Regions from separate parts of the Streptomyces sp. BRA346 genome, predicted to be linked through region 1. Evidence: riboswitches for the same ligand, from Rfam matches in the RefSeq annotation. Region 1 holds a riboswitch; each other region holds the start of a gene.
What was found. A riboswitch is a leader RNA that binds a small molecule or an ion and turns the genes downstream of it on or off. The one in region 1 is predicted to bind cyclic di-AMP.
Positions count from the first base shown of each region.

Region 2: it holds a riboswitch for cyclic di-AMP, as region 1 does, so the genes downstream of both, LCH29_RS15865 (transglycosylase family protein) here and LCH29_RS19150 (M23 family metallopeptidase) in region 1, are expected to answer to the same signal.
Region 3: it holds a riboswitch for cyclic di-AMP, as region 1 does, so the genes downstream of both, LCH29_RS26245 (NlpC/P60 family protein) here and LCH29_RS19150 (M23 family metallopeptidase) in region 1, are expected to answer to the same signal.

Region 1 covers NZ_JAIWIH010000014.1:94,818-104,709, reverse strand. The annotation lists gene LCH29_RS19165 (bifunctional acetate--CoA ligase family protein/GNAT family N-acetyltransferase) at 1-1,184, opposite strand, end outside; gene LCH29_RS19160 (HPr family phosphocarrier protein) at 1,385-1,666, shown strand; gene LCH29_RS19155 (GntR family transcriptional regulator) at 1,782-2,579, opposite strand; gene LCH29_RS19150 (M23 family metallopeptidase) at 2,790-3,584, opposite strand; cyclic di-AMP (ydaO/yuaA leader) riboswitch at 3,599-3,760, opposite strand; gene LCH29_RS19145 (M16 family metallopeptidase) at 3,986-5,395, opposite strand; gene LCH29_RS19140 (M16 family metallopeptidase) at 5,392-6,768, opposite strand; gene LCH29_RS19135 (DNA gyrase/topoisomerase IV subunit A) at 6,999-9,449, shown strand; gene LCH29_RS19130 (tetratricopeptide repeat protein) at 9,543-9,892, opposite strand, start outside.
Region 2 covers NZ_JAIWIH010000011.1:25,531-35,422, reverse strand. The annotation lists gene LCH29_RS15885 (Ppx/GppA phosphatase family protein) at 104-1,066, opposite strand; gene LCH29_RS15880 (DUF501 domain-containing protein) at 1,063-1,605, opposite strand; gene LCH29_RS15875 (FtsB family cell division protein) at 1,825-2,301, opposite strand; gene eno (phosphopyruvate hydratase) at 2,414-3,730, opposite strand; gene LCH29_RS15865 (transglycosylase family protein) at 3,871-4,545, opposite strand; cyclic di-AMP (ydaO/yuaA leader) riboswitch at 4,552-4,719, opposite strand; gene LCH29_RS15860 (transglycosylase family protein) at 4,974-5,963, opposite strand; gene LCH29_RS15855 (cytochrome P450 family protein) at 6,078-7,322, opposite strand; gene LCH29_RS15850 (ATP-binding protein) at 7,940-9,052, shown strand; gene LCH29_RS15845 (roadblock/LC7 domain-containing protein) at 9,049-9,447, shown strand; gene LCH29_RS15840 (DUF742 domain-containing protein) at 9,444-9,815, shown strand; gene LCH29_RS15835 (GTP-binding protein) at 9,790-9,892, shown strand, end outside.
Region 3 covers NZ_JAIWIH010000023.1:98,346-108,237, forward strand. The annotation lists gene LCH29_RS26235 (M23 family metallopeptidase) at 1-1,666, shown strand, start outside; gene pcrA (DNA helicase PcrA) at 1,700-4,198, opposite strand; cyclic di-AMP (ydaO/yuaA leader) riboswitch at 4,367-4,589, shown strand; gene LCH29_RS26245 (NlpC/P60 family protein) at 4,598-5,779, shown strand; gene LCH29_RS26250 (L,D-transpeptidase family protein) at 5,844-6,569, opposite strand; gene LCH29_RS26255 (hypothetical protein) at 6,713-7,066, opposite strand; gene LCH29_RS26260 (NlpC/P60 family protein) at 7,298-8,365, shown strand; gene LCH29_RS26265 (hypothetical protein) at 8,417-8,662, opposite strand; gene LCH29_RS26270 (hypothetical protein) at 8,728-9,093, shown strand; gene LCH29_RS26275 (alpha/beta fold hydrolase) at 9,030-9,892, opposite strand, start outside.

The DNA of each region.
Region 1 (9,892 bases):
TGCAGCCCGGACAGCAGGGCGATGCCGATCGCGCCGGACTGGGTGAACAGCCCGATGCGGCCGGGGACGGGCAGCCGGGGTGAGAGGGAGGCGTTCAGCCGCACGCCCTCGGCGGTGTTGATGATGCCGAAGGCGTTGGGGCCGATGACGCGCATACCGTAGGTGCGGGCCTGGCGGACCAGGTCGCGCTGGCGGTCGCGGCCCTCGGGGCCGCTCTCGGCGTACCCGGCGGAGAGGACGACGAGCCCCTGGACGCCGTGGTCGCCGCAGTCGGCGACCACGGCGGGCACCTGCGCGGCGGGCACGGCGACGACGGCCAGGTCGACCGGTCCGTCGATCTCGCGCAGGGAGCGGTGGGCCGGGACGCCGTCGGGCTCCAGGCGCGTCCAGTCCTCGGGGAAGGCGTGGTTGACGGCGTGGACCCGCCCGGTGAAGCCACCGTCGAGGAGGTTGCGCAGCACGGTGCGGCCGACCCCGCCGGGGGCGCGGCCGGTTCCGATGACGGCGACGGAGCCGGGGGTGAGCAACCGCTGCACGGAGCGCGCCTCGGCGCGCTGCTCACGGGCGCGCATGACGGCGAGGGAGCGGTCGGTGGGTTCGAGGTCGAATTCGAGGCGGACGACGCCGTCGTCGAAGCTGCGTTTCTGGGTGTAGCCGGCGTCCGTGAACACCTTGATCATCTTGGTGTTGGCGGGCAGCACCTCGGCGGCGAAGCGGCGGATCCCGCGCTCGCGGGCGACGGCCCCGATGTGTTCGAGGAGGGCCGAGGCCACGCCGCGGCCCTGGTGGGCGTCCTGGACCAGGAAGGCGACCTCGGCCTCGTCGGCGGGGGGCCGGTCGGCGTCGCCCTCACCGGGTGGCGGGAGGTGGGCGGGCAGCCCGTCCTCGTCGATGCGGTCGTAGCGGACGGTGGCGATGAACTCGCCCCCGACGGTCGCCGCGAGGCCGACCCGGTCGACGTAGTCGTGGTGGGTGAAGCGGTGGACGTCGCGGTCGGAGAGCCGGGGGTAGGGCGCGAAGAAGCGGTAGTACTTCGACTCGTCCGAGACGTGTTCGTAGAAGCTGACCAGGCGCTGCGCGTCATCGGGCGTGATGGGGCGGATCTGCGCGGTACCACCGTCCCTGAGCACCACGTCGGCCTCCCAGTGGGTGGGGTACGCGTGATGATCCGACGGGCTCGGCATGGGGACAGGGTACGGGCTGAAGTCCGGGACGCAGAGGTCCGCATGGCGGACACCCTTGCGTGAACGGGGGGTGTCGAGGGAAAGTCCGTATCGGACCTGTTCGGACATGACTGGACCCACTCGGGCCCCGACCCGGGCGAGACCGGACACCGTATGATCTGGTCTAGACAACAGCACCCGCAGATCTGAAGGGCAACACCATGGCTGAGCGCCGCGTCAACATCGGCTGGGCCGAGGGCCTGCACGCCCGCCCGGCGTCGATCTTCGTCCGTGCGGCGACCGCCGCCGGCGTCCCCATCACGATCGCCAAGGCGGGCGGCGCCCCGGTCAACGCCGCTTCCATGCTCGCCGTGCTCGGCCTGGGCGCTCAGGGCGGCGACGAGGTCGTGCTCGCCTCCGAGGCCGACGACGCGGAGGTCGCGCTCGACCGTCTGGCGAAGCTGGTGGCCGAGGGCCTTGAGGAGCTTCCGGAGATCGTCTGATTCCGTCCGAATCACATTTCGGCGCGGCGGGGCCGCGGTGAACCATTACGGGTCACCGCGGCCCCGTTGTTTTTTCGCATCCCGAATTCCATTGAGCCGCATTAGCGGACGGCTGTTAATTCCGGCCGCTCGCCGTGTTTACGGAATGTTTCGAAGTTCTCACCTGGGACCCGTTTCGCAATCGGTATTCGGCCAGCGAGCGTTCGGTGTGCGCGGCGGCGAGCGCCCGCGCCCGGTCGGCGTCGCCGCGCGCGACCGCGTCCACGATCGCCCCGTGCTCCGCCCAGGACTCGACGGCGCGCACCGACGGGTCGGCGCCCCCGGTCGCCCCCGGTAGGCCCGGCGCGGCCTGTACGGGCTGCATGGACTGGACCACCTGCGCGGCCTGCCGGGCCGGGTCCGACGCGTACACCCACGCCGTCTTGCGCCGCAGCTGCACCAGCATTCCCGCCAGGCTCGGGCTGCCGGACGCCTGGGCGAGCGTCTCGTGGAACCAGTCGCCCAGCGAGCGCAGCTCGCCCAAGCGGCCGCGCTGGGCCCGCTCCTGGCCGAGCCGGACCAGACCGCGCAGCACCTTCAGATGCCCCTCGGTGCGGCGCTGGGCGGCCCTGGCGGCGCCCAGCGGCTCCAGCAGGGCCCGGATGTCCAGGAGGTCGGCCGCCTCCTTCTCGGACGGCTGGGCGACGCACGCGCCCGCATGCCGCCGGGTCGTGACGAAGCCCTCGGACTCCAGGGTGCGCAGCGCCTCGCGGACGGGCACCCGGGAGACCCCGTAGCGCCGGGCGAGCAGCTCCTCGGTCAGCCGGCTGCCGGGCGGATAGGTACCGGAGATGATGTCGTCACGGATCGCCGTGCACACCGCATGCGCCGAAATCCGGCGACCGCCCTGGAGTGCGGCCGTATCCCCGTTCACTTCCGGTCCCGCATTGTCGAACCTCCGCCTCAACCCCGCGAAACGCATCCGATTGACGCGTGTTCAGCGACTCTATTCGAAGCCGCCGGGATTTCCGATGGGCGAAGGCAATTCAGGGATATTTTTTGGTCACAGTGGAGCGTCCCGGCCGGGTAACGCCGAAGGCCCCGTCCGGAGCGGACGGGGCCTTTCGACAGGAGCGGCGACGGGTCAGAGGTTGACGCCGTGCGAGCGCAGGTAGGACAGCGGGTCCATGTCCGAGCCGTACTCCGCGGTGGTGCGGGCCTCGAAGTGCAGGTGCGGGCCGGTGACGTTGCCGGTGGCGCCGGACAGGCCGATCTGCTGGCCGGGGGTGACCTTCTGGCCGACCGAGACACCGATCGAGGAGAGGTGGCCGTACTGGGTGTAGGTGCCGTCGTTCATCTTGATGACGACGTTGTTGCCGTACGAGCCGCCCCAGCCCGCCTCGACGACCTCGCCCATGCCCACCGACTGCACCTCGGTGCCCGTGGAGGCGCTGAAGTCGATGCCGGTGTGGCTGCCGGAGGACCACAGGCCGCTGGACGCCTGGTAACCGGTGGAGACGGAGGAGCCCTCGACGGGCGACACGAACGTGTTGAGGCGCTTGCGCTCCTCCTCGCGCGCGGCGCGCTCCTTGGCCTCGCGCTCCGCCTTGGCCTTCTTCGCGGCCGCCTCGGCCTTCCGCGCGGCCTCCTGGCGGGCCACGGCCTCGGCCTTCGCCTTGGCGGCGGCGGCCTCGGCGGCGCTCTCCTGGGACTGGGCCTGCGCGTCGATCTGGTCGGAGAGGCCGTCGCCGATCACCATCGCCTGGCGGAGACCGGTGTCCTGGGGAGACGGCGTCTCGCCGGTCGCGGCGAGGGCCGGGCCGGCGATGCCGGCGACGACGCCCGAGGCGACCGTGGTGATGCCGGCGATGTTCGCGCCGGTACGGACGGCGGTCTGGCTGGGACGTCGGTGCTTCCCTGCGGCACGGGTGAACGCCATGTGGTGGCGCACTCCTTTCCTTCCTTCTCGCCTACCGGGTTAGCTGACGGGTTCGGAGCAGGAAGGTCTCCTACGGGCCCCTCCCCCGGCCGGGGAAGGCGTCCGATTCACCCCAGGGACGTTTGGGTCCCCGGCTCCCCTGGCACTCGCACCATGGGACTCGGCGATGACTGTCCGTGCCGCGGGTGCGGCGGGTATCCGGCGAACAGCCGCACTGACGCTAAACGGGCCGCGTTTCGATCACCAAACGGTTACGGGTTTTTGTTGTTCTCGCCACAAACCAAACGCCCCTCATATCGGGCATAAGGGAGGACCCTGGCGTCTCGCTTGACGCCAGGGTCCTTGTTCTGATGGTGCGTTGAGCCGGGCCCCGGAACATCTCGGGCCCGGCGGAGAGCGGTTCAGCCGGTGATGACGCGCACCTCTCCGATGCCGAGCGCCCTGACCGGCTCCTCGATCTTCGAGGCGTCACCCACGAGCACGGTCACCAGCCGGTCGGCCGGGAAGGCGCTCACGACCGCCGCGGTCGCCTCCACCGTCCCCGCCTCCGCGAGCCGGGCGTACAGCTGCGCCTGGAAGTCGTCCGGCAGGTGCTGCTCGACCTGGTCGGCGAGCGTGCCCGCGACAGCGGCGGCCGTCTCGTACTTCAGCGGGGCGACGCCGACGAGGTTCTGCACGGCGACATCGCGCTCGGCGTCCGTCAGCCCCTCCTCCTTCAGCGTCCGCAGCACCGTCCACAGGTCGTCCAGCGCCGGGCCGGTGACCTCGGTGGCCACCGAACCGCTGATCGCCAGCAGCGAGGCGCCCGCCGAGCCGCCACCGGCCGGCGAGGGCGGCGTGGAGCGCAGCACCTGGCCGAAGGCGCGCACCCCGTAGGTGTAGCCCTTCTCCTCGCGCAGCACCCGGTCCAGCCGGGAGGTGAGGGTGCCGCCCAGGCAGTAGGTGCCGAGCACCTGCGCGGGCCAGACGCGGTCGTGCCGGTCGGCGCCGATGCGCCCGATGAGCAGCTGGGTCTGGACCGCGCCGGGCCGGTCGACGATCACCACACGACCGGTGTCGTCGGCGATGATCGGCGGGACCGAGCGCTGCGGGGCCGGGCCGCCGGTCCAGGCGCCGAGGGTGTCGGCGAGCGCCTGGTCGAGGTCGACACCGGCCAGGTCGCCGACGACGACCGCGGTCGCGGTGGACGGCCGGACGTGCGCCTCGTAGAAGGCGCGCACCGCCGCGGCGTCGATGCCCTCGATGGTCTCCTCGGTGCCCTGGCGCGGCCGGGACATCCGCGACTCGGCCGGGAACAGCTCCTTGGCCAGAGCCATGGAGGCACGGCGGGCCGGGTTCGCCAGCTCGTGCGGGATCTCGTCCAGTCGGTTGCGCACCAGCCGCTCGATCTCGCCGTCGGGGAAGGCGGGGGCGCGCAGCGCGTCGGCGAGCAGGCCGAGCGCCTTGGGCAGCCGGGAGACCGGCACCTCCAGGGAGACCCGGACGCCGGGGTGGTCCGCGTGGGCGTCCAGGGTGGCGCCGCAGCGCTCCAGCTCGGCGGCGAACTCCTCGGCGGTGTGCTTGTCGGTGCCCTCGGACAGGGCGCGCGCCATGATCGTGCCGACGCCGTCCAGACCGGCCGGTTCGGTGTCCAGCGGGGCGTCGAGGTTGATCTCCACGGCGACGACCTGCTGGCCGGGGCGGTGGCAGCGCAGCACGGTGAGCCCGTTGGACAGCTCACTGCGCTCCGGCGCCGGGAAGGCCCACGGCTTGGGGGCGCCGCCCTGCGGCTGCGGGTGGAAGGTCATGGTGGCGGTGACGGCGTCGCTCACTGGGCCGCCTCCCCTTCTGCGTCGGTGTCGGCGGCTTCTGCGGCACCGGAGGACTCGTCGTCCGCGTCCTCGGCGCCCTGGACGGGCTCGTAGACCAGCACGGCCCGGTTGTCGGGGCGCAGCCGCGCCGCGGCCACGGCCCGCACCTCCTCGGCGGTGATGTCCAGCACCCGCCCCACGGCGGTCAGCGCCAGCTGCGGGTCGCCGAACAGCACGGCGAAGCGGCACAGCTCGTCGGCGCGGCCGCCGACGGTGGCCAGCCGGTCCAGCCACTCGCGCTCGATCTGCGCCTGGGCGCGCTCCATCTCCTGCGGCGTCGGGCCCTCCTCGGCGAAGCGGGCCAGCTCCTCGTCGACGGCGGCCTCGATGCCGGGCACCTCGACCCCGCCGGAGGTCTTCACGTCCAGCCAGCCCAGCGACGGCGCGCCCGCCAGCCGCAGCAGACCGAACCCGGCGGCGACTGCCGTACGGTCGCGGCGCACCAGTCGGTTGTGCAGCCGGGAGGACTCGCCGCCACCGAGGACGGTCAGCGCCAGGTCGGCGGCGTCGGCCTCACGGGTGCCGTCGTGCGGCAGCCGGTAGGCGGCCATCAGGGCGCGGGCCGGGACCTCCTCCTCGACGACCTCGCGCAGCTGCCCGCCGATGACCTCCGGGAGCGTGCCGTCGCGGGGCGGCCGCTTGCCCTCGTGGGAGGGGATGGTGCCGAAGTACTTCTCGATCCAGCCGAGCGTCTGCTCGGAGTCGATGTCGCCGACGACGGACAGCACCGCGTTGTTCGGCGCGTAGTACGTGCGGAAGAACTCCCGGGCGTCCTCCAGGGAGGCGGCGTCCAGGTCGGCCATCGAGCCGATCGGGGTGTGGTGGTACGGGTGGCCCTCGGGGTAGGCCATGGCGACGAGCTTCTCGAAGGCCGTGCCGTACGGAACGTTGTCGTAGCGCTGGCGGCGCTCGTTCTTGACGACGTCCCGCTGGTTCTCCAGGCTCTCGTCGTCCAGCGCGGTCAGGAGGGACCCCATCCGGTCCGCCTCCAGCCACAGCGCCAGCTCGACCTGGTGGGCGGGCATCGTCTCGAAGTAGTTGGTGCGCTCGAAGCTGGTCGTGCCGTTGAGCGAGCCGCCGGCCCCCTGGACCAGCTCGAAGTGGCCGTTCCCCGTCACCTGGGCCGAGCCCTGGAACATCAGGTGCTCGAAGAGGTGGGCGAGGCCGGTACGCCCCTTGACTTCGTGGCGTGAGCCGACGTCGTACCAGAGGCAGATCGCGGCGACCGGGGTCAGGTGATCCTCGGAGAGCACTACCCGCAGGCCGTTGGCCAGACGGTGCTCGGTCGCTTTCAGGCCGCCGGAGCCGGCCTGTTGCGTGGCCGTGTGACCCATGGGCATGTACGTCCCTTCGATCGCGTGTGGAGCGCGTGCGAACCGCTGTGATGAGCGCTTCTGTCACTGTATGCAACCGCACGGACATCTGGCGAAGTTCCCGTCACGCAAAGGTCCGGCAGAGGTCCCGCCGTGCCGTTCGGGGACGGCCCGTTCCACAGTTGTCGGTGGACGGGGCCACAATGGTCCGCGTCAGATCCCGCTCTGCCGTTGAAGGAGCCGCAAGCGCGATGGCCCGCCGCAGCACGAAGAGCCCGCCGCCGGACGACTTCGAGGAGCGCATCCTCGACATCGACGTCGTCGACGAGATGCAGGGCTCCTACCTGGAGTACGCCTACTCGGTCATCTATTCGCGCGCGCTGCCCGACGCCCGCGACGGGCTCAAGCCCGTGCACCGACGCATCCTCTACCAGATGAACGAGATGGGGCTGCGCCCCGAGCGCGGCTTCGTGAAGTGCGCCCGCGTCGTCGGCGAGGTGATGGGTAAGCTCCACCCGCACGGTGACGCGTCGATCTACGACGCGCTGGTGCGCATGGCGCAGCCGTTCTCGATGCGCCTGCCGATGGTCGACGGCCACGGGAACTTCGGCTCGCTGGGCAACGACGACCCGCCCGCCGCCATGCGGTACACCGAGTGCCGGATGGCCTCGGCGACGTCCCTGATGACCGAGTCCATCGACGAGGACACGGTCGACTTCTCGCCGAACTACGACGGCAGCGAGCAGGAGCCCGTCACCCTCCCCGCCGCCTATCCGAACCTGCTGGTCAACGGCACGTCCGGGATCGCGGTCGGCATGGCGACGAACATGCCGCCGCACAACCTGGGCGAGGTGGTCGCCGCCGCCCGCCACCTGATCAAGCACCCGGGCGCGGACCTCGACACGCTGATGCGGCATGTGCCGGGTCCCGACCTGCCGACCGGCGGCCAGATCGTCGGGCTCAGCGGCGTCCGGGACGCGTACGAGACGGGGCGCGGCAGCTTCAAGATCCGCGCCACGGTGGCCGTGGAGGACGTGACGCCCCGCCGCAAAGGCCTCGTCGTCACCGAACTGCCCTTCACCGTCGGTCCCGAGAAGGTCATCTCCAAGATCAAGGACCTGGTCGGCGCGAAGAAGCTCCAGGGCATCGCGGACGTCAAGGACCTCACCGACCGTGCGCACGGCCTGCGCCTGGTGATCGAGATCAAGAACGGCTTCAACCCGGAGGCCGTGCTGGAGCAGCTCTACAAGCTCACGCCGATGGAGGAGTCCTTCGGCATCAACAACGTGGCGCTGGTGGACGGCCAGCCGCTCACGCTGGGGCTCAAGGAGCTGCTGGAGGTCTACCTCGACCACCGCTTCGACGTGGTGCGGCGGCGCAGCGAGTTCCGGCGCACCAAGCGGCGCAACCGGCTGCACCTGGTCGAGGGGCTGCTGGTGGCTCTGCTCGACATCGACGAGGTCATCCGCCTCATCCGGTCCAGCGAGAACTCGGCGCAGGCCAAGGAAACGCTGATGGACCGCTTCGACCTGTCGGACGTCCAGACGCAGTACATCCTGGACACTCCGCTGCGCCGGCTGACCAAGTTCGACCGCATCGAGCTGGAGTCGGAGCGCGACAAGCTCAACGCGGAGATCGAGGAGCTGACCCGGATCCTCGACTCGGACGCCGAGCTGCGCAAGCTGGTCTCCTCCGAACTGGCCACGGTGGGCAAGAAGTTCGGCACCCCGCGGCGCACGGTGCTGCTGGAGTCCGCCGACGCCCCGGTGGCCGCGGTGCCGCTGGAGGTCGCGGACGACCCGTGCCGGGTGCTGCTGTCCTCCACCGGGCTGCTGGCCCGTACGGCGAACGGCGAGCCCTTCGCGGGCGAGCAGGCCAAGCGCAGCAAGCACGACGTGATCGTCTCGGCGGTCCCGGCGACGGCCCGCGCGGAGGTCGGGGCGGTGACCTCGACGGGGCGGCTGCTGCGGCTCCAGGTGATCGACCTGCCCCAGCTACCGGAGTCCTCCGCGACCCCGAACCTGGCGGGCGGGGCGCCGATCGCCGAGTTCCTGTCCCTGGAGGAGGGTGAGGAGCTGATCTGCCTCACCACCCTGGACGAGTCCTCGCCGGGGCTCGCGATCGGCACGGAGCAGGGCGTCGTCAAGCGCGTGGTCCCGGACTATCCGGCCCACAAGGAGGAGCTGGAGGTCATCGGCCTCAAGGAGGGCGACCGGATCGTGGGCGCGGTCGAGCTGCGCACCGGCGAGGAGGATCTGGTCTTCATCACCGACAACGCCCATCTGCTGCGCTATCCGGCCGGCCAGGTGCGGCCGCAGGGGCGGGCCGCGGGCGGCATGGCGGGCATCAAGCTCGCGCCCGACGCGAAGGTGATCTCGTTCACGGCGGTCGACCCGGCGGCCGACGCGGTGGTGTTCACGGTCTCGGGTACGCACGGCACGCTCGACGACTCCGTACAGCAGACGGCCAAGCTCACCCCCTTCGACCAGTACCCGCGCAAGGGGCGGGCCACGGGCGGGGTGCGCTGTCAGCGGTTCCTCAAGGGCGAGGACTGTCTGGTGCTGGCCTGGGCGGGCGCGACCCCGGCCCGCGCGGCGTCGGCCACCGGCGCCCCGGTGCCGCTGCCGGAGCCCGATCCTCGCCGGGACGGCTCCGGAGTGCCGCTCGCCAAGCCGGTGGCGGTGGTCGCCGGGCCGGTGTAGGCACGGCGGGAGCGGACGGTCAGGGGCGCGGCACCGGAGCGGTGCCGCGCCCCTGCGCATGCGGCTACCGTGAGCGACGAGCGCGGCGCCTCCTCAGTGCCCGGCGCCGTTGCGGCGGGCCCGCAGCTGCCGGAGCGCGACCCGGGCGCCGGGGTGGCCGCGGTCGGCCGCCTTCCGGAAGTGCCGCTCCGCCCCGGTCGGGTCGCCGAGGTCCAGATGCAGGGTGCCGAGCACCACCAGCGCGGTGAGATCCCCGGCGTCCACCGCCTTGCCGAGCCAGTGCAGGGCCTCCGGGTACGCACCGCGGTTGCCGAGCCCGATGCCGTAGACCGTCATGCCCTCCCGGTCACCGGCGAGCGCCGCCTGCCGGGCGAGCTCCTCGGGGATCGGCCGCCCCTCGGCGTACGCCGCCCGCACCCTCGCCCGCACCGCCGGATCCAGCC
Region 2 (9,892 bases), on a different contig from region 1:
AGGCACCTTTTTCATGTGAAGAGTTTCACGAACTCTTTTGGCGGCGGTCCGCGGAAGGCCCCCGAAGGGCCCTCCACAGCCGCTCAGACGATAGCGAACCCGCTCAGGCGATGCTCCAGGCGATGCCGTCGAGGATGTCGTGTTCGCTCACGACGACCTCCTCGGCACCGGTCCGATTCATGATCGACAGCAGCACCAGGGCGCCCGCGGTGATCACGTCGACCCGGCCCGGATGCATCGCCCCGATCGCCGCCCGCTCCTCGTGGGTCGAGGTCAGCAGCTTGGCCGTGATCTCGCCGACCTGACCGGCGTGGACCCGGGCGTGGTGGATCGCGGCCGGGTCGTACTCGTGAAGCCCCAGCGCGATGGCGGCGACGGTGGTGACCGTACCGGCCAGTCCGACCAGGGTGTGACCGCCCTCGCCGGGGCGGCAGCCGCCGGTGAGCGGCACCGTCTCCTCGGCGAGGTCCAGCGCCCGCTCGATGTCCGCCCTGACGGCCGAGATCTGATCCTCCGTCGGCACCTCCGGGACCTGGCCGTCCACGACGAGATGGCGCTCCGTCAGCCGCACACAGCCGATGTCGACGCTGCGGGCCGCCCGCACCCCGTCGTCGCCGCTGACGAACTCGGTCGAGCCGCCGCCGATGTCCACCACCAGGAACGGACCGCTCAGATGCTCATGTCCGGTCAGCTCCTTGGTCGCCCCGGTGAAGGAGAACGCCGCCTCCTGATCGCCGGTGATCACCTCGGGCTCGACGCCGAGGATGTCCACGACGCCGCGCACGAACTCCTCGCGGTTCTCGGCGTCCCGCGAGGCCGAGGTGGCGACGAAGCGGACGCGCTCGGCGCCCAGCCCGCGTATGACCTCCGCGTACTCCCGGCACGCGGCGAAGGTGCGCTCCAGCGCCTCGGGGGCCAGCCGCCCGGTGCGGTCCACGCCCTGGCCCAGCCGGACGATCGTCATCCGGCGGTCCAGCTCGGTCAGCTCACCCGTGGCCGGGTCGGCGTCGGCGACCAGCAGCCGGATCGAATTGGTGCCGCAGTCCACGGCCGCGACGCGGGTCATGCGGTCTCCTCCTCCGTCGGCTGGGCACAGGGCGCGACGCACGGGCCCTTGCGCCACCACTCGGGCAGCAGCGCGATCGCCTCGTCGCCGAGCGGATTGACCCCGGGACCGGCCGCGAGGGAGTGGCCGACCAGGACGTGCAGGCACTTCACCCGGTCCGGCATGCCGCCCGCGCTCGGGAAGCCCTCCAGCACCTCGATGGCGTCGCGGCGCGCGATGTAGTCCTCGTGGGCGGCCCGGTAGGCGGCGGCCAGCTCGGGGTCCTCGCCCAGCCGGGCCGTCATCTCCTTCATCACGCCCTCGGCCTCCAGCGTGCCGATCGCGGACGCGGCGCGCGGGCAGGTCAGGTAGTACGTGGTGGGGAACGGCGTGCCGTCCTCGAGGCGCGGCGCGGTCTCGACGACATCGGGGTTGCCGCAGGGGCACCGGTGCGCGACGGCGCGCAGGCCCCGCGGGAGGCGGTTCAGCTGCTCCTTGACGGCGGCGATGTCCGCGTCGGTGGGCGCGGTGGGCTCCGTCTGCGGAGGGGGCGTGTCCATGAGTCTCCTTGCGAGGCGGGCACCGACTTCGGCCGGTGAGGCAATCGCTACCCTGACCTCTGGTATGTTCTTTCTGCCCCGGAAGGGGTCGGTTCGGGCTGGACCGCAACCTTCAGGTTGGAAGCCCCCACCTTCGGACGGGGAGCGGAGTCACGAGGGGAAAGTTCTCTTTCTCGATCGGGGTCAGGCCGGAGCGGCCTACGACGTCGGCAAGGCGGGTCAGCGGTGCGCGCTGCCCGCCTTCGGCGCGTCCGCCGTGTCCACGGCGTCCCAGAGGTTGGTGTACCAGGGGCGGTCGCCCGCGCCCCGGTCGGTGGAGCGCTCGGCCCGGGCACCGGGGTCCACCATGCTGAAGCCGGTCTCGCCCGGCATCAGATAGTGCAGATGCTCGCGGGCCTGCCGCTCGATGTACGCCGGGTCGCGCAGCCGGGCCTTCTGCTCGCGGAGCTTGGCCACCTCGGCGCGCTCGCGCTGGGCCTGGCGCCGCTGGTCGGCGATCTCCGAGCGCTGGGAGATGTACTGCCGCATGGGATACGCCAGGGCGACCACCAGGGAGCAGACGACCAGCGCGAGGAGGGCGGCCCGGCCGGTGAGCCGGCTGCGGCGGCGCTTGATCCGGGCACGGTAGACCCGGGCGGCGGCGTGTTCGCCGAGCGCCTTCAGCCTGGTCGCGGTGGAGAACCGATCCGCCGGCACGTCGCCTCCCCGGTGATGACTTCGCTTGAGTAACGCCGTCCCCGGCCACGGTACGGGACCGCGGCCGGGGACAAGCGTCAGACGTGTCCGCTCCTCGAGGTTCGAGAAGCGGTCAGCCCTTGAACCGCGGGAAGGCGGAGCGGCCCGCGTACACCGCGGCGTCGTCGAGGATCTCCTCGATGCGCAGCAGCTGGTTGTACTTGGCCACCCGCTCGGAGCGGGCCGGGGCGCCGGTCTTGATCTGGCCGCAGTTGGTGGCGACGGCCAGGTCGGCGATCGTGACGTCCTCGGTCTCACCGGAGCGGTGCGACATCATGCACTTGAAGCCGCTGCGCTGGGCCAGCTCGACGGCGTCGAGGGTCTCGGTCAGCGAGCCGATCTGGTTGACCTTGACCAGCAGGGCGTTCGCGGTGTCGTTCTCGATGCCGCGGGCCAGCCGCTCGGGGTTGGTCACGAACAGGTCGTCGCCGACCAGCTGGACCTTGTCACCGAGCTGCTCGGTGATCGTCTTCCAGCCGTCCCAGTCCTCCTCGTTCAGCGGGTCCTCGATGGAGACCAGCGGGTACGCCTCGACCAGCTCGGCGTAGTACGCGGTCATCTCGGACGCGGTGCGGGCCTTGCCCTCGAACTGGTAGACGCCGTCCTTGTGGAACTCGGAGGCGGCGACGTCGAGCGCGAGCGCGATGTCCTGGCCGGGCTGGTAGCCGGCCTTCTTGATGGCCTCGACGATCAGGTCGAGGGCGTCCCGGTTGGAGTCGAGGTTCGGCGCGAAGCCGCCCTCGTCACCGAGACCGGTGGACAGGCCGCGCTCCTTCAGCACGCCCTTCAGGGTGTGGTAGACCTCGGCACCCCAGCGCAGGGCCTCGGAGAAGGACTCCGCGCCGACCGGCGCGATCATGAACTCCTGGATGTCCACATTGGAGTCGGCGTGCGAGCCGCCGTTGAGGATGTTCATCATCGGGACCGGCAGCAGGTGCGCGTTCGGGCCGCCGAGGTAACGGAAGAGGGGCAGGTCGGACGCCTCGGAGGCGGCGTGCGCCACGGCGAGGGAGACGCCGAGGATGGCGTTGGCGCCGAGCGAGGACTTGTCCGGAGTGGCATCCAGATCGAACATCGCCTGGTCGATCAGGCGCTGCTCGGTGGCGTCATAGCCGACCAGCTCGGGGCCGATCTGCTCGATGACGGCGAGGACGGCCTTCTCCACGCCCTTGCCGCCATAGCGGTTCTTGTCGCCGTCACGGAGTTCGAGGGCCTCGAAGGCGCCGGTGGAGGCGCCGGACGGGACGGCGGCACGGCCGGTGCTGCCGTCGTCGAGGCCGACCTCGACCTCGACCGTGGGATTGCCTCGCGAGTCGAGGATCTCGCGAGCTACGACGACGTCGATGGACGGCACGAGGTTCTCCTTCGTATGGGTCTTCGGTAGCAGCATGAGCCTAACCGCACCGAAGCCCCGGCGGGGTGCACCGTGGGGGCGGCGCACCCGGCCGGGGCCAGGGGGCGTCTTCCGGATCATGCCTCTGATCCGGCCTGACCCGAAAGACACCCCCTCGTTGACTACGGTGTGGCTGCTCAGCTCAGGTGGAGCTGCTGGCCGGGGAAGATCAGGTCGGCCTTCTGGATGACGTTCTTGTTCAGCTCGAAGAGCTTCTTCCAGCCGCCCTTGACGTCCTCCGTCTTGGCGATCTTGCCAAGGGTGTCACCGGACTTGACCTTGTACTCGCCGTCGCCCTTCTTGATCGGGCCGCGGGTCTCGGCGCGCGCGGCGTGCTCGGGCGCGCTGCGGGGCGCGGCCTTCGGCTTGGCGGACGGGGCCGACTGCGAGGAGTCGGACTGGCTCTGCGACGGGGTGGACGGCGCCGGGGCGGACGGGGCGCCGCCGCTGGTCAGGCCCTTGCCGCAGACCGGCCAGGCGCCCTTGCCCTGGCTGGCCAGGACCTTCTCGGCCACCTGGATCTGCTGGGCCTTGCCGGCCTTGTCGGCGGTGGGTGCGAAGGCGGTACCGCCGTACGCGGCCCAGGTGGAGGAGGAGAACTGAAGGCCGCCGTAGTAACCGTTGCCGGTGTTGATCGACCAGTTGCCGCCGGACTCGCACTGCGCGACCTGGTCCCACTGGGACGTGGTGGCGGCAGAGGCGGACGTCGCACCGATGAGCGGGGTGGCCACGGCGGCTCCGGCGAGGCCGGCGAGCGCTGCGAAACGAGTGGCCTTGGAAGGACGACGGTGCTTGCCCTGAGCGTTGGACATGTTCGTTCGTTTCCTCACCGACGCCTACGAGGTGAGCTGTCGGGTTCGGGCGTGAGTTGCCCGGCTGGGTGCGGGGGTCCGCACCCTGCTTCACCCCTAGCCGCTCGGCCGATCTTGCTGGCCTCCCGGCACTTACCTTGGGTCCCCCGCTCCTGCCTTCGGCGCTGGCGCGTCGGTACCGGACGACCGCCGGCAGGACTCGGCGTGACGGTCGACGGTGCTCGCGGTGGCGAGCGGAAAGACGTTAAACACACGTGCGGGAAACGTTCAAACACCCTTATCCCAGTGAACAGGGCTGTTATCGATCTCACTCGGCCCACATCGGCGCAGGTGGGGCCGGGTGCGGAGAGACCGGACACCTCGGACGCCCCGGAAAATGTGACGAGAGGTATGTCTCACCGGTTCCAGATCGGGCAAATCACCCCGAACTACCGGCTCCTGATGGTGAGATCAAGTCGCTGACCAGGGAGAATGAGATCCGGGTCGGTTCCGATGAGGTTTTCGTTGGACTCGTAGAGCCGACGCCAGTCGGCGCCCAATTCCTGCTTTTCGGCGATTGCTGAAAGGTTGTCACCCGGACGCACCGTGTAGCCGCCATCCGTGGGGTTTTCCGCCCTGTCGGCACCGCCGCGCGAGGCGTGGTCGCTCGGCCGCTGCCCCGTGTCCCGTTCGCCCCGGCGGGCGCCGGAGGTGCCCTCGGAGCCGCGCTCGGTGGAGGAGGGGGTCGGCGAGGGGTCGGACGCGCCGGGGGACGGCGCACCGGAAGAAGGGGACGGGGAGGACGCGCCGCCGTTCGAGCCGTCGGAGTCGTTCGCGTCGTCCGAGTCGTTCGAGTCGTTCGAGTCGTTCGAGTCGCCCGGCGTGGCCGAGTGCTCGGGCCGCTCCGGCCCGGTGGGCGCGTCGGAGGCGTCGGAGGCGTCCGGCGTCTTGCCGGACGGAGCGCCACGGTCCCGGGCGTCGGACCGGTCACGGTCCTCGCGCTCCGCGTCGTCCTGCTGGGAGGGGCGCGCCGTGCTGCCGGGGTTCACGTCCGGGGCGTCGCCGCCGTCGGTCAGCCCGGCGTTCAGCGCGCAGCTGGGCCAGGCGTCCGGGCCGCGGTCGCCGAGGATCGACTCGGCGACGGCTATCTGCTGGGAGCGGCTGGCGAGGTCGGGCCGCGGGGCGTAGCTGGTGCCGCCGTACTTCTTCCACATGTCGAGGGTCAGTTGCAGGCCGCCGTAGAAGCCGTTGCCCTCGTTGGCGCTCCACATCCCGGCGCTCTCGCACTCGGCGACCTGGTCCCATGTGGAGGCGGGGGCTGCCTGGGCGCCGGTCGCTCCGAAGAGCGGGAGGGCGATGCTCGCGCCGGTCACCCCCGCCGCGACGACGATGGCCGGAGCCTGGCGGGGGCGGCGGTGACGTCCGTTCCCGGAAAGCATGCGAATCGCCTCTCGTGTGGGGGCTCGGTTTGTCGGTTGAACATAGCGACGCCACACGATCATCACAAGCCGGTGTATCTCAGGTCACGTCACGGTCACATGGCTGACCGGATGTCACTTTCCCCAGGTCACCGGAAGGGCGCGCAGTCCGCGCATGATGAGCCCGCCACGCCAGCGCAGGTCGTCCGGCTCCACCGCGAGCCGGAGATCCGGGATACGGCGCAGCAGGGTGGCGAGCGCGGTCTGCGCCTCGAGGCGGGCCAGCGGGGCACCCAGACAGTAATGGATGCCGTGGCCGTAACCGAGGTGCTGGTTGTCGGTGCGGGCGAGGTCGAGCACGTCGGGGTCGGCGAAGCGCTCGGGGTCGCGGTCGGCGGCGGCGAGCACCACCAGCACCGGCTCTCCCTCGGCGATGTGCTGCCCGCCGATGGTCACCGGCTCGGTGGCGAACCGCCAGGTGGCCATCTCCACCGGGCCGTCGTAGCGCAGCAGTTCCTCGACCCCGGTGGCGAGCAGTTCCTCGTCCCCTTCTTCCAATGCCCCGTGCAGCCGGGCCCGCTGCCCGGGATGGCGCAGCAGCGCGTAGAGGCCGTTGCCGATCAGATTGACGGTGGTCTCGAAACCCGCGAACAAAAGGATGAAGGCCATCGCCGCGGCCTCGTTCTCGGTGAGATGGTCACCGTGGTCGCTGGCCCGGATCAGATCCGACATCAAGTCGTTGCCGAGCGCGGCGCGCTTACGGTGAATCAACTCGGCCAGATAGGCGCGGATTTTCTTCACCGCGCGGGCCACTCCCCCGCGCGGGCCCCCGCCGTGCCGGATCATCGTTCCGGCCCAGTCCCGGAAGTCGTCCTGGTCCTCGCGCGGAACGCCGAGCAGATCGCAGATCGCGTAGATGGGGAGAGGAAAGGCGAACTCGTGGATGAGGTCCGCCTCTCCCCGGTCCGCGAAGGCGTCGATGAGGTCGTCGGTCAGCTCGCGCACCCGCGGGGCGAACGCGGCAACGCGGCGCGGGGTGAACGCCTTGGACACCAGCCGCCGCAGCCGGGTGTGGTCCGGGGGATCGATATTGAGCAGATGTGTCATCAGATCCGCGCGCTGCTCGCCCGGGATGCCCACTTTGCCCCGGGCGTGAGCGGACTCACTATGCCGCTGGGGGTTCTTCGAGAGCCGGGCGTCGGCGAGGGCCTGACGGGCATCGGCGTAGCGGGTCACCAGCCAGGCTTCGACCCCGCTGGGGAGCGTGGTGCGATGCACCGGGGCGTGCTCGCGTAGCCAGGCGTATGCGGGGTAGGGATCAGTGGCGAACTCCCAGGTGAAGAGGGTGGGAGCGGAGGCGGGGCAGGGCTGATCGGACACGCCCCGACGATACCGGCCGCGACCCGTGGATTCCGATACGCCACTTATCGGAAGTAAATCCATAACGCGAAAGTAACGCCAATTAATGTCGAAGTAATTCGACGACCTTCTCCACACACCCTCCACGATGCGCTCACAGTGCGCGGTGAATGCCCGATATCTGACGGCTGCGACCATCGCCCGGAACGGCCCGCGGCGCCCACCACTCCGACCTGCGGAACATGCGCTGACGTCGCCCAATGAGGCAAAATGCGGGGATGGCTGAAACAGTGTCAGGTGGTTGAATGAGACTCCGGCACATGCACGGGGCCTCCTGCCTCTGGTGATACGATCACCGCGCTTGCCAGGCGAGCCAAGGGCCCGTAAGACACACGGCGATCCGGTAAATCAGCCGAGAGGGTTACCACTCTGAGGAGCACTATGCCGCCAGTTGGGCATATGGAGCCGTGCCGGCGCACCCCTGCCTGTGCGCTGCCCGCGGCAGGTCGAGGGCGGTACGCCCGGTCCCCTCGGGCGCCGTACGGGCGCTGACTTACCGCCGCTTCTCCATATCACCCGGATTCTTACCAGCACCAACCCTTCAGTCCCTGGCGGTCTAGTCGTTTAAAGAGAGTCTTATGACGCATTACATACAGGATCCTGCGCTCTGGGCCCTGATCGCTGGCACGCCTCTCGCCGCAACCGCCATTATCCGCGGGCGAAAAGCGAGAGCGAAGCTCAGTACCGAGAAGGCGGAACTCGAGAACCGCACCGCCGAACTCGAAAACAACTACGCGGCAGCGGTTCAGGACGCTCAGATACGCTCCGAGGAAGCCACCAAGAGCGCGCTGAAATCCGCCATGCGGACGCTTCAGGGTCTTGCCAACGAACAGCAGCTGGCGATCACGAAGCTCCAGGACCGCTACGGCGAGCACCACATTCTCCAGGACCTGCTGGAGATCGACCACATGAACTCGCAGTTCGGCCGCCGTGCGCAGTCGATCGCCGTTCTGTGTGACGGCTGGCTGGGCCGTCAGCGGGCCGTCGCCTCCGTCTACGACGTGGTGCGCAGCGCGAAGGGCCGCATCCGCCACTACACGCGCGTCGAGATCCGCTCCCAGAGCAACTTCGCTCTGGTCAGCCGGGCCGTCGAACCGGTCGCGCTGGCCCTCGCCGAGCTGCTGGACAACGCGACCAGCTACTCCGCCCCCGACTCCCCCATCGACATCACCATCCGCACCGTCCCCAAGGGCGTCTGCATCATCATCGACGACGCCGGCGTCGGTATGAACGAGGAGGAGAAGAACCGGGCCGACGAACTGCTCTCCGCCCAGCGCGCGGCGGGTGTCACGGGTCTGGGGAACCCGCCACAGTTCGGTTTCGCGGTGATCGGCGTGCTCGCCTCCCGCTACGGATTCACGGTCTCCGTCGACTCGGCCTCTCCCTACGGTGGTGTGCGCGCGGTAGTGCTTCTTCCCGAGGACCTCCTGACCAACATGCCCGAGCCGGAAGAACAGCCCGCGCCCCGTACGTCCCAGGCGGACGCCGCCCCCGAAGAGAGCGATTCCACCGCGGGCGGCCTGCCCAAACGCCGACGCAAGGGGTCCATCTCCATCGTGCCGCGATCAGACGAGGCGAACGCCCCGGCCCGGACGAGCGAGGAAACCGCTTCGATCATGGGCGCGTTCCAGCGCGGCACACAGTCCGGACGCTCCGCAAACCCGAACAGGGAAGGGCATGATCCTCAGTGAACAACGACCTGTCATGGATGCTTGACAGCGCCCTGGAAGTACCCGGGGCACGTCACGCGATCCTGGTGTCCGCCGACGGTCTGCTGATGGCCCGATCTCAAGAGGTCAGGAAGGACGAGGCCGACACCGTCGCCGCCGCGATGAGCGGTATCCAGTCGCTGAGCCGCACCATGGCCGGCTTCTGCGGCGGCCCTCATATGAACTGGCGTCAGACCCTGGTGGAGTTCGACGGCGGCTGGGTCTTCCTGATCTCGGCCGGCGAGGGCGCGTACCTGGCGGTCTCCTCCGCGCCCGATGTCGACATGGCCGACATCACCTTCCGTATGCAGCAGCTCGTCGGTCAGCTCGGCAAGGCGCTGACCACTCCGCCCCGCGAAACGGGCGTTCAGGCATGACCGCCCCGGAGGAGCAGGAGCCCGAGACCGCCGGATTAGTGCGACCGTACGTCATCACCAACGGCCGCGGGCTCCCGGACACCGACCAGTTCAACCTGATCACCCTGGTCACCGCATCCGAACAGAGACGTGCTCCGACGCTCGACCCGGAGAAGCGGAGCCTGCTGGACCTGTGTTCAGGGGGCTATCTCTCGGTTGCCGAGATCGCGGGCCACATGGGGCTGCCGATCGGCATCGTCAAGGTCCTGCTGTCCGACCTGTCGTCGGACGGCTACCTGGTCACGCGCGCCCCCGCGCCCCCCGCCCAGCTCGTCGACGTTTCACTCCTTCAGGAGGTACTGGATGGTCTCCAGGCCCGCTTCGGATGAGGACGTCTATCTGGACGACGCGGTGCAGATCGCGGCCAAGATCCTGGTCGTGGGGCACTTCGCGGTCGGAAAGACGA
Region 3 (9,892 bases), on a different contig from region 1:
TGACGAGGCCTACGGCCAGCAGCAGGGCACAGCGCACGGTTACGCCGGGTACGACGGCTACTCCACCGGCAACTTCGACAACCTCGGGGCGGCGTACGGTGAGGCCGATCCTCTCTTCGGCTCCTTCCCTGGCAGTTACGGGGACGGCCAGGGCGACCCGCACGGCGGGCACAGCGGTCAGTACGACGCCGCCCAGTGGGGCGACGGTTCCGCGTACGAGACCGGCGCCTACGACACCACCGCGATGTGGGCCGCCTCCGGCTATCAGCTTCCCACCGACGTACCCACTCAACGGCAGGATGACACCGGCGGCCACTGGGACGCCGGTGGCTGGGACGACACCGGCGCCTGGGACACCCACTCCCCTCAGCAGCAGTGGGAGACGGGCGGGTACGACACCTACGGGCAGTACGACGCCGGCACGGGACAGTTCGATACGGGGCAGTTCGATACCGGACAGGTCGATACGGGCCAGGTCGATACGGGCCACTTCGACACAGGCCACTTCGACACGGGGCAGTACGACACCACCGGGCAGTTCGACACCGGCGCGTACGACACGGGCGCATACGACGTCTCGGGGCAGTACGAGGTCATCAGCCAGAACGCCGCGTACGACACCTCCGGCGTCGACACCGGGCAGACCCAGTTCTGGGATACCTCGGCCTACGCCACCGTCGACGAGTCGCAGTACAACGAGCCGCAGTACAACGAGCCGCTGTACGACGAAGCACTGTACGACGACGGGACGGCGCCCTTCGAGCAGGGCGAGCAGGCAGAGCACGCCGCGCAGACCGCCGTCTTCGAAGCCGTGGCCGAGCCGGAACCCCACCCCGACCCGGATCCCGAGCCCGTCGCCGACATCACGCCGCCGTCCACAACCGCCGGCGCCGCCACCGCCTCCCGCTCCGGTGGCCGCGCCCGCCGCCGCACCGCGCCTTCCCGCCCCAAGCGCTCCGCACTCCTCACCGTCGCCGTCCCCTCCGTCTGCGCGCTCGGCGTCACCGCCGTGGCCGCCGCCTCCGTGAGCGGCAACATGGCCGACGACACGAAGGACGACACGACCACGCAGGCGGCCCCCGACGCCCAGCCCGTCAAGGCGTCCGTCGCCAACAGCGAGATGGACACCCGGCTCGCCGGGGTCGACGACGGCGTCAACGACTTCCGGGAGCGCGCCAGCCGCACCCAGGAGCGGATCGACCTCAAGGAGCGCCAGGAAGCCGAGAAGAAGCGCAAGGCCGCGGAGGCCGCGCGCAAGGAGGCGATGCGCCCGAAGTTCATGCTGCCGGTGAAGCAGCACGGGCTGAGCGCCACCTTCGGCCAGGCGGGCCTCAACTGGATGTCGCTGCACAGCGGGATCGACTTCCCGGTCAGCGAGGGCACGCCCGTCATGGCGGCGACCGACGGCACCGTGCGAACGCAGTGGAACGACGCCTTCGGCAACATGGTCATATTGACCGCTCCCGATGGTACGGAGACCTGGTACTGCCACCTCAGCAGCGCCAAGATCCGTTCCGGGTCGGTCAAGGCGGGCGACACCATCGCTTACTCGGGCAACTCCGGCAACTCCACCGGCCCGCACCTGCACTTCGAGGTGCACCCGGGCGGCGGGGACGCGGTGGACCCGCTGCCGTGGCTGCAAAGCCACGGCCTCAACCCCAACTGACCGGCCCCTACCGGCCCCTCACCGACCTCCGCGTCAGAGCTTTTCGACCGGCGCGTACCGCAGCAGCAGCCGCTTCGGCTTCTCGCCGCCGAAGTCGATCGTCGCCTCCGCGTTGTCCCCGGTGCCCTTCACCGCCACCACGGTGCCGAGCCCGAACGAGTCGTGCGTCACCCGGTCCCCGATGGTCAGGGAGACCACCGGGCGGTCCTTGGCCCGCCGCGTCGCGAAACCGGACGCACCGGACGCGGAGGACCCGCCACGCGAACGCGACGAGGACAGCCCCGCCCCGGCGCCCGACGTCATGGCGCCCATCGACGCCGACGGGGTCGCGGGTCCGGTGCGCCGCCACTGCACGTACTGGTCGGGGATCTCCTCCAGGAAGCGGGACGGCGGGTTGTACGCGGGCGTGCCCCAGGCGCTGCGCATCGTCGACCGGGACAGATACAGCCGCTCGCGGGCGCGCGTGATCCCGACGTACGCCAGCCGCCGCTCCTCCTCCAGCTCCTTCGTCTGGCCGAGCGCGCGCATGTGCGGGAAGACCCCGTCCTCCATGCCGCTGAGGAACACGACCGGGAACTCCAGCCCCTTGGCCGTGTGCAGCGTCATCAGCGTGATGACGCCGGTGCCCTCCTCGTCCTCGTCGGGGATCTGGTCGGAGTCGGCGACGAGCGCGACCTGCTCCAGGAACTCCGCGAGCGTGCCGGGGTTCTCCTCGCCCCGGTCCTGCTCGAACTCCAGGGCCACGGAGGCCAGCTCCTGGAGGTTTTCGATGCGGGTCTCGTCCTGCGGATCGGTGGACGCCTGGAGCTCGGCCAGATAGCCGGTGCGCTCCAGCACGGCTTCCAGGACGGTCGCCGGGCCCGCGCCCGACTCCACGATGGTCCGCAACTCCTCCATGAGCGCGTTGAACCGCTTGACCGCGTTCGCCGAGCGGGCCGCCATGCCGTACGCCTCGTCGACGCGGCGCAGCGCCTGCGGGAAGGTGATCTTCTCGCGCGACGCGAGCGCGTCGATCATCGCTTCGGCGCGGTCGCCGATGCCGCGCTTGGGCACGTTCATGATGCGGCGCAGCGGGACGGCGTCCTCGGGGTTGGCCAGCACGCGCAGGTACGCGAGGACGTCGCGGACCTCCTTGCGCTCGTAGAAGCGGACCCCGCCGACGACCTTGTACGGCAGCCCGACCCGGATGAAGATCTCTTCGAAGACACGGGACTGGGCGTTGGTGCGGTAGAACACCGCGACGTCCCCGGCCCGGGCGTCCCCCGCGTCCGTCAGCCGGTCGATCTCGTCGGCGACGAACTGGGCCTCGTCGTGCTCGGTGTCGGCGACGTAGCCGGTGATGGTGGCGCCGGTGCCCGCCTCGGTCCACAGGTTCTTCGGGCGGCGGTTCTCGTTCCGCTCGATGACGGCGTTGGCCGCGCTCAGGATCGTCTGCGTGGAGCGGTAGTTCTGCTCCAGCAGGATCGTCCGCGCGTCCGGGTAGTCCTCCTCGAACTGGAGGATGTTACGGATCGTGGCGCCCCGGAACGCGTAGATCGACTGGTCGGCGTCGCCCACGACGCACAGCTCACCGGCCGCCACCTCGTCCGTGTCCGTGCCCACCAGTTCGCGCACCAGCGTGTACTGAGCGTGGTTGGTGTCCTGGTACTCGTCGACCAGGACGTGCCGGAAGCGGCGGCGGTAGTGCTCCGCGACGTCCGGGAACGCCTGGAGCAGGTTGACCGTGGTCATGATGATGTCGTCGAAGTCGAGGGCGTTGGCCTCGCGCAGCCGCGACTGGTACATCGCGTACGCCTCGGCGAGCGTCTTCTCGAAGCCGTCCGCCGCCTGACCGGCGAAGGTCTCCTCGTCGATCAGCTCGTTCTTCAGGTTGGAGATCTTGGCGCTGAACGACTTCGGCGGGAACTTCTTCGGGTCGAGATCGAGATCCCGGCACACCAGCGCCATCAGCCGCTTCGAGTCGGCCGCGTCGTAGATCGAGAACGATGAGGTGAAGCCCAGCTTCTTCGACTCGCGGCGCAGGATGCGCACGCACGCGCTGTGGAACGTCATCACCCACATCGCGTTCGCCCGCGGGCCGACCAGCTCCTCGACCCGCTCCTTCATCTCGCCCGCCGCCTTGTTGGTGAAGGTGATGGCGAGGATCTGGCCGGGGTGCACATGGCGGGTGCCGAGCAGATACGCGATGCGGTGGGTGAGCACCCGGGTCTTGCCGGACCCGGCCCCCGCGACGATCAGCAGCGGCGAGCCGGTGTGCTCCACGGCGGCCCGCTGCTGCTCATTCAGCCCCTCCAGCAGCGCAGCGGGGTCGACGGCGGGGCGGGCCGCGCCGTTCCGGTAATGCGCGTCTCTGGTCCCGCTGGGCACCGGCGCGTCGAATGCGCCCGTGAAGAGGTGGTGCGGCACCTCCTCGCCACCTGAACCGTCCGAACCGCCGGCGTGACCCGGGTGTGCGGAATCCTCGGGCGGCGGGGGCTCCTCCTCCGGAGGCCCGAGATTCGCCAGGAAGCTGTCATCAAAGAGGCTGCTCATCGCTCACCGAGTTTAGGGCGCCGCACTGACAGCCTACGCATGGACTGCGTATGGATGTCACGAAACGGTTTCGGGCATATCGACCACCAGCCTTCACAGGAGCCCCACGAGTTGGCTACCGTCCTCCCTCAGGCGGCCCGTAGACCCGTCGGCGAACCGCGCCGGCCCGGGCAGCCTCCGCCGAGTCCGTCCGTGTCGCAAGGCGCCCGGAGCCGGGGACCCGCCCTCCTCGCCCCCCTTCGGGGAGGAGGGGCCCGACAACACCGGGGTGAATCGGCCCGAGCGGCGGTACGACGCGTACGACATGTCGTCCGTCCGCAGAGGCCGTAGGGCAACCTTCCGTATCGCCCGAACCCGACAGCTAACCCGGTAGGCGGTCCACGGAAGGAGTCGCCTCCCTTGGCGTCGCACCGCAAGCCGCGGACCCGAATACCCACCGCCGCCTCCTCCACCGGGCGCCGTACGGCCGTCGGGTTCACCACCGCCGCCCTCGCCTCCGTCACCCTCCTCTCCCAGACCGCGAACGCCGCGCCGGGCGACCCCAAGCCCGGCACCACGCAGTCGATCGAGGCGGTCAAGGAGAAGGTGGACACCCTCTACCACCAGGCGGAAACCGCCACCCAGCACTACAACGCCGCCAAGGAGCGCTCCGAGCAGCAGCGCACCAAGGTCAACCGGATGATGGACGACGTCGCCGAGAACACGGAGAAGCTCAACGAGGCCCGCCGCACGCTCGGCACCTACGCCGCGGCCCAGTACCGCAACGGCGGCATGACCTCGAGCGCCGCGAGCCTGCTGTTCTCCAACGACCCGCAGGACCTCTTCGACCAGTCGCATCTGATGAACCGGATGGCCGGTTCGCAGAAGCGGGCCGTCGACGACTTCCAGACGCAGGCGGCGAAGGCCGCCAAGGAGCGCCGCGAGGCCGCCAAGAGTCTGGAGTCGCTGACCGAGACCCAGCGAGAGCTGAAGACCAAGAAGAAGGCCGTCCAGGACAAGCTCGCGCAGGCCCGGCGGCTGCTGGCGAACCTGACCGCCAAGGAGAAGGCGCGGCTGGCGGCGATCGAGAAGAAGAAGGCCGAGGAGGCGCGGCGCAAGGCGGCCGAGCTGGCCGAGAAGCAGCGGGAGGCCGCGGCCCAGCAGAAGCAGCAGGAACAGGATCAGCAGTCGAGCGGCGGTTCCTCTTCCGGTTCCGGAAGCAGCTCATCCGGCTCGTCCACCGCCACGAACGGCACCAAGGCGGCCAAGGCGATCGACTTCGCGGAGTCCCAGCTCGGCAAGCCGTACGTCTGGGGCGCGACCGGGCCCAACTCCTACGACTGCTCGGGGCTCACCCAAGCCGCGTGGAAGGCCGCCGGTGTCTCCCTGCCGCGCACCACATGGGACCAGGTGAAGGCCGGTACGCGCGTCTCGACCTCCGACCTCGAGCCCGGTGATCTCGTCTTCTTCTACGACGACATCAGCCACGTCGGGCTCTACATCGGCGACGGGATGATGATCCACGCGCCGAAGCCGGGGGACGTGGTGAAGAAGGCGCCGATCACCGAGATGCCGATCTACGGGAGCGTGCGGCCCGCGTAGCCGCAGTGCGGCTGCCCGATGCCCGATCGGGCAGCCGCCGCTCACACCGTGAACACCGGCCGGATCACGTGCCCGGCTTGCGCCCGTACACGTACACGTCGTCGCCGTTCCGCAACAGGCTCCAGTACTTCTGCGCGTCACCGGAGCGCATGTTGACGCAGCCGTGGGAGCCGGGCGGCGACCATACGCTTCCCGCGATGGAGTGGAACGCCTGGCCGCCGTCGAAGAACTGGCTGTACGGCATGGCCACGTGGTAGATCGTCGACCAGTGGTTCTTGTGCCGCCAGTAGATCTGCTTCAGCCCGGTGCGGGTCTCGTACCTGTCCCGCCCGGTGCGCACCGGCACCGGCCCGAACACCAGCCGCGAACCGTCCTGCACCCAGCTGAGCTGCCGGGTGAGGTCGACGCAGGCGATACGGCCCTTGTTGGTGGGGCACTTGCGCGCCGCGTTGGGGTTACGGCCCGCCGCGTACTGCGCGTTGATCAGCTTCATGACGCCCCAGGTGACGGGGCCCGCGTAGCCGATGGTCGGGCTGATGCCGTGGTTGATCTGGAATCTCTGCGTCGCGCGGCAGTCCCCCGAGGACTGCCGACCGTCGACGGGACGGCCGAGGAACTTCTCGACCTGCCTCTGATACGGACCGGTGCTCGCCGTGCACGCCGTCGCCGCCTGCGCCGGTGCCGTACCGAGCGCGACGGACAGCGGCACCACCATGCCCGCCATGCCCAAGGCGACCGCCGTACGGCGGCGCCATGCCCGCCACGCCCCGAACCCTGCCTTTACCCCCATTGCGCGCTCCCTCCGGGCTTGCCCTTGACGGGTAAGACAGTCGAAGAGTGCGTCGGGTTGCGCTTACAGGTGCGATTTCCCCCATTCCGCCCCTTCCCGCCCCCGAGTTGGCCCAGCCGGAGCACGGATGGGGCGTCAGCGGATCAGGTCCAGAGCACGGCGATGAAGATGTTCACCGTCGTCAGCGCGCCGACCGCGCTGAAGACCGCGGGCTCCACCTTCTCCTCGTCCCGCTTCACGTACACCAGGCCCAGGATCACGATCAGCAGCGCCAGCTTGACGCCGATCTTGATGTTGTTGACCGTCTGATCGTCCGCCTGGTTCAGCCCGACCAGAGCCGCCCCCGTGACCAGCATGGTCAGCGCGCCGTGCAGCATCCCCGGCGTCATCCGCGCGCCGTCCCCGCGTATCGCCGTGAGCTGGGAGAGGAAGCCTCCCAGCAGGGCGGCGATGCCGACGATGTGCAGGCCGACGAACACATTGATGAGTACGTCCATGGCACCGGAGACTAGCGCCGCTCATATCACCGCCAGTCACCCGGGTACACCCCGATCGGCACATCGGTCACAGCCGCCCCGATCCCGCCCACCCCGCACCGCCCCCGTGATCAGCAGGCGCCACCGGGGGGACGAATCCGTCCACCTCCGGTCATCTCAGCGCGCCGCGCCGCCGACCGGCCTAGCTTCCCCTCCAAGAAGCACACCCCCCACGAAAGGTGAACCGCCACAGTGGCGCCGCAGCCCCCCACGAAGCCGAAGCAGCGGCACCGCTCGTCGCTCACCGGCACCACCCTCCGCACCGCCGCGACCCTCGCCCTCGCGGGCGTCGCCTCCGCGACCGCCCTCCCGGGCATCGGGCACGCCGAGCCCCGTCTGACGCCCGACCAGGTGAAGGCGAAGGTCGCGGCGTACGAGCGGGAGGCGGAGGAGGCCACCGAGAAGTACGACGGCGCCCGGGCCGCGGCCGAGAAGGCGCAGCGGTCCCTCCACCGGTTACGCGACGAGGCCAGCCGCCGCACCGCCCGCCTCAACACGGCGCGCAACGCCCTCGGCGCCTTCGCCACCGCCCAGTACCGCTCCGGCACGGTCGCCCCCGCCCTTCAGCTGGCCCTGTCCTCCTCCCCCGGCCAGTACCTCCAGCGCGCCTCGCTTGCCGACCGCGCGGGCGACCGCCAGGCGGTGACGATCGCGCGCATCACCCGCGAGGAGCGGTCGCTGCGCCGCGTCCGGGGCAAGGCGGACGACCGCCTCCGTACGCTGCGCGCCGCGCAGGCCGCCGCCTCCCGCCACAAACACGCGGTCCAGGACAAGCTGGCCGCGGCCGACGCGCTGCTGGCCAAGCTGACCCGTGCCCAGCGCGACCGCCTCCGCGCCGCCCAGGACGCCCGTGGCGCCGCTGACGCCCGTACCGCGTCGACGCCCCGGCACGGCGCCCCCGCCCGGACGGGCGGCCGGGCGGCCCGGGCCATCTCCTTCGCGTACGAGGCGATCGGCAAGCCGTACGTCTGGGGCGCGACCGGGCCGTACGGCTACGACTGTTCGGGCCTGACCCAGGCCGCGTGGCGCGCCGCCGGGGTGTCCCTGCCGCGTACCACCTACACCCAGATCAACGCGGGCCGCCGCATCGGGCGCGGCGAACTGGCCCCCGGTGACCTGGTCTTCTTCTACTCCGGCGTCAGCCATGTCGGGCTCTACATCGGCAATGGCCTGATGATCCACGCCCCGCGCCCCGGGGCCCCGGTCCGGGTGGCCCCGATCGACCAGATGCCCTTCGCGGGCGCGGCCCGCCCCGCGTAGCCGCCCCGCGTAGCCGTCCGGCTCCGCGGTCCGGGGATCTGGGACACCCCCCTAGCCCACGCCCTGGTCGAGCGCCTCCAGCAGGTTGCGGGCGCCCTGGCCGGGGCTGCCCTCCGGGGCGGTGTACGTCACCAGGTACAGGGCACCCGGTCCGGGCAGCGCCATCGCCTCGTAGTCCAGACCCGGACCGGCCCGGAGCCGGGCGCTGGGCGTGTACGCCTCCGTCGGCGCGGTGAGTTTCGGCGCCGGTCTGGTCGCCGGGGCCGTGTTGACCGAACTGCTCGGCTGGCGCTCCATCTTCGCCTTCACCTTCGCCGCGGGCGCCGGGCTACTGGACGAGTCTCTTCCCTGGACTCGTGATCATGAGTGTGGGGCAGGCGTTCTCCTTCACCGCCTTCACCACGGCGGCCCTCGACGGCGTTCCCCAGCGGCGGCACGGCGTCGCGGGTGCGTCGAACGTGACGGCGCAGCAGGCCGGGGCCGGTCTGGGCACCGCCATCCTGGTCGCCGTGGCCTCCGCCGTCACCTCCGCCGCCGACCAGGGCGGGGAAGCGGCGCGGCTGCTCGTGGGCTACCACGTCGCCTACCTGGTGGCGAGCGGGGTCGTCCTGCTGGAAGCTGTGGCCATCGCCGTGCTCCCGGCCCTGGGCGCGGTCCAGCAGGCTCAGGCGCGGAAGAAGGGAAGCAGGCGATCGAGCAGCGCGTCCGGGCTCTCCTCGGGGACGTAGTGCCCGCACTCCGGAAGCACGACGCTCTCAAGCCGTTCGGTCACCGGACCGAGCAGGGCGGCGAGGCGTTCGCCCTGGCCACGGGCTCCGGCGATGCTGAGGACGGGCATGGGGAGCGGGTGCTGCTTGCGCCGCTCGTTCTGGGCGATGTTGTCGTCCGTCGCCCGGTAGAACTCGAAGCTGGCGCGCAGCGCCTCGGGGTCGCGGGCCAGCGTTTCGACGTAGAAGCCGACGGCTGACTCCGGCAGCGGCCGCGCGGCCTTCATACGGAACTGGTCGCCGTAGTAGAGGTGCTCGCGGCCGCGGACGAGCTGTTCGTTGAGGCCGCGCTTCCGGTTGAAGGCGAAGTGCCACAGCATGTCGTTCTGCGCCTCGGGGCCGAAGACGGGGATGTCGGGGGCGAGGCCGGGGATCGTGGCGTCGAGCAGGGCGAGGCGTTCGACCGCGTCAGCGTGGTCGGCGGCGAGGGCGTAGCCGATCCACATACCGACGTCGTGTCCGGCCATCGCGAAGCGCTCGTGGCCGAGCGTCCGCATCAGGGCGACGAGTTCGGCGGCCACGGTGCCGGTGTCGTATCCGTCGCGGGGCTTGTCCGACGGTCCGACGCCGCGCGGGTCGACAGCGACGACGCGGAAGTGCTCCGCGAGGCGGGGCATGACGTGACGCCACACGTACCAGTTCTGCGGCCAGCCGCCGACGAGGAGCAGCGGCCGCCCGGCGCCGCCCTGCACGGTGTGCAGGGCGACGTCGCCGACGCGGACGAGGGTGCTGTCGAAGACGTCCGGGAAGTTGTCGGGGA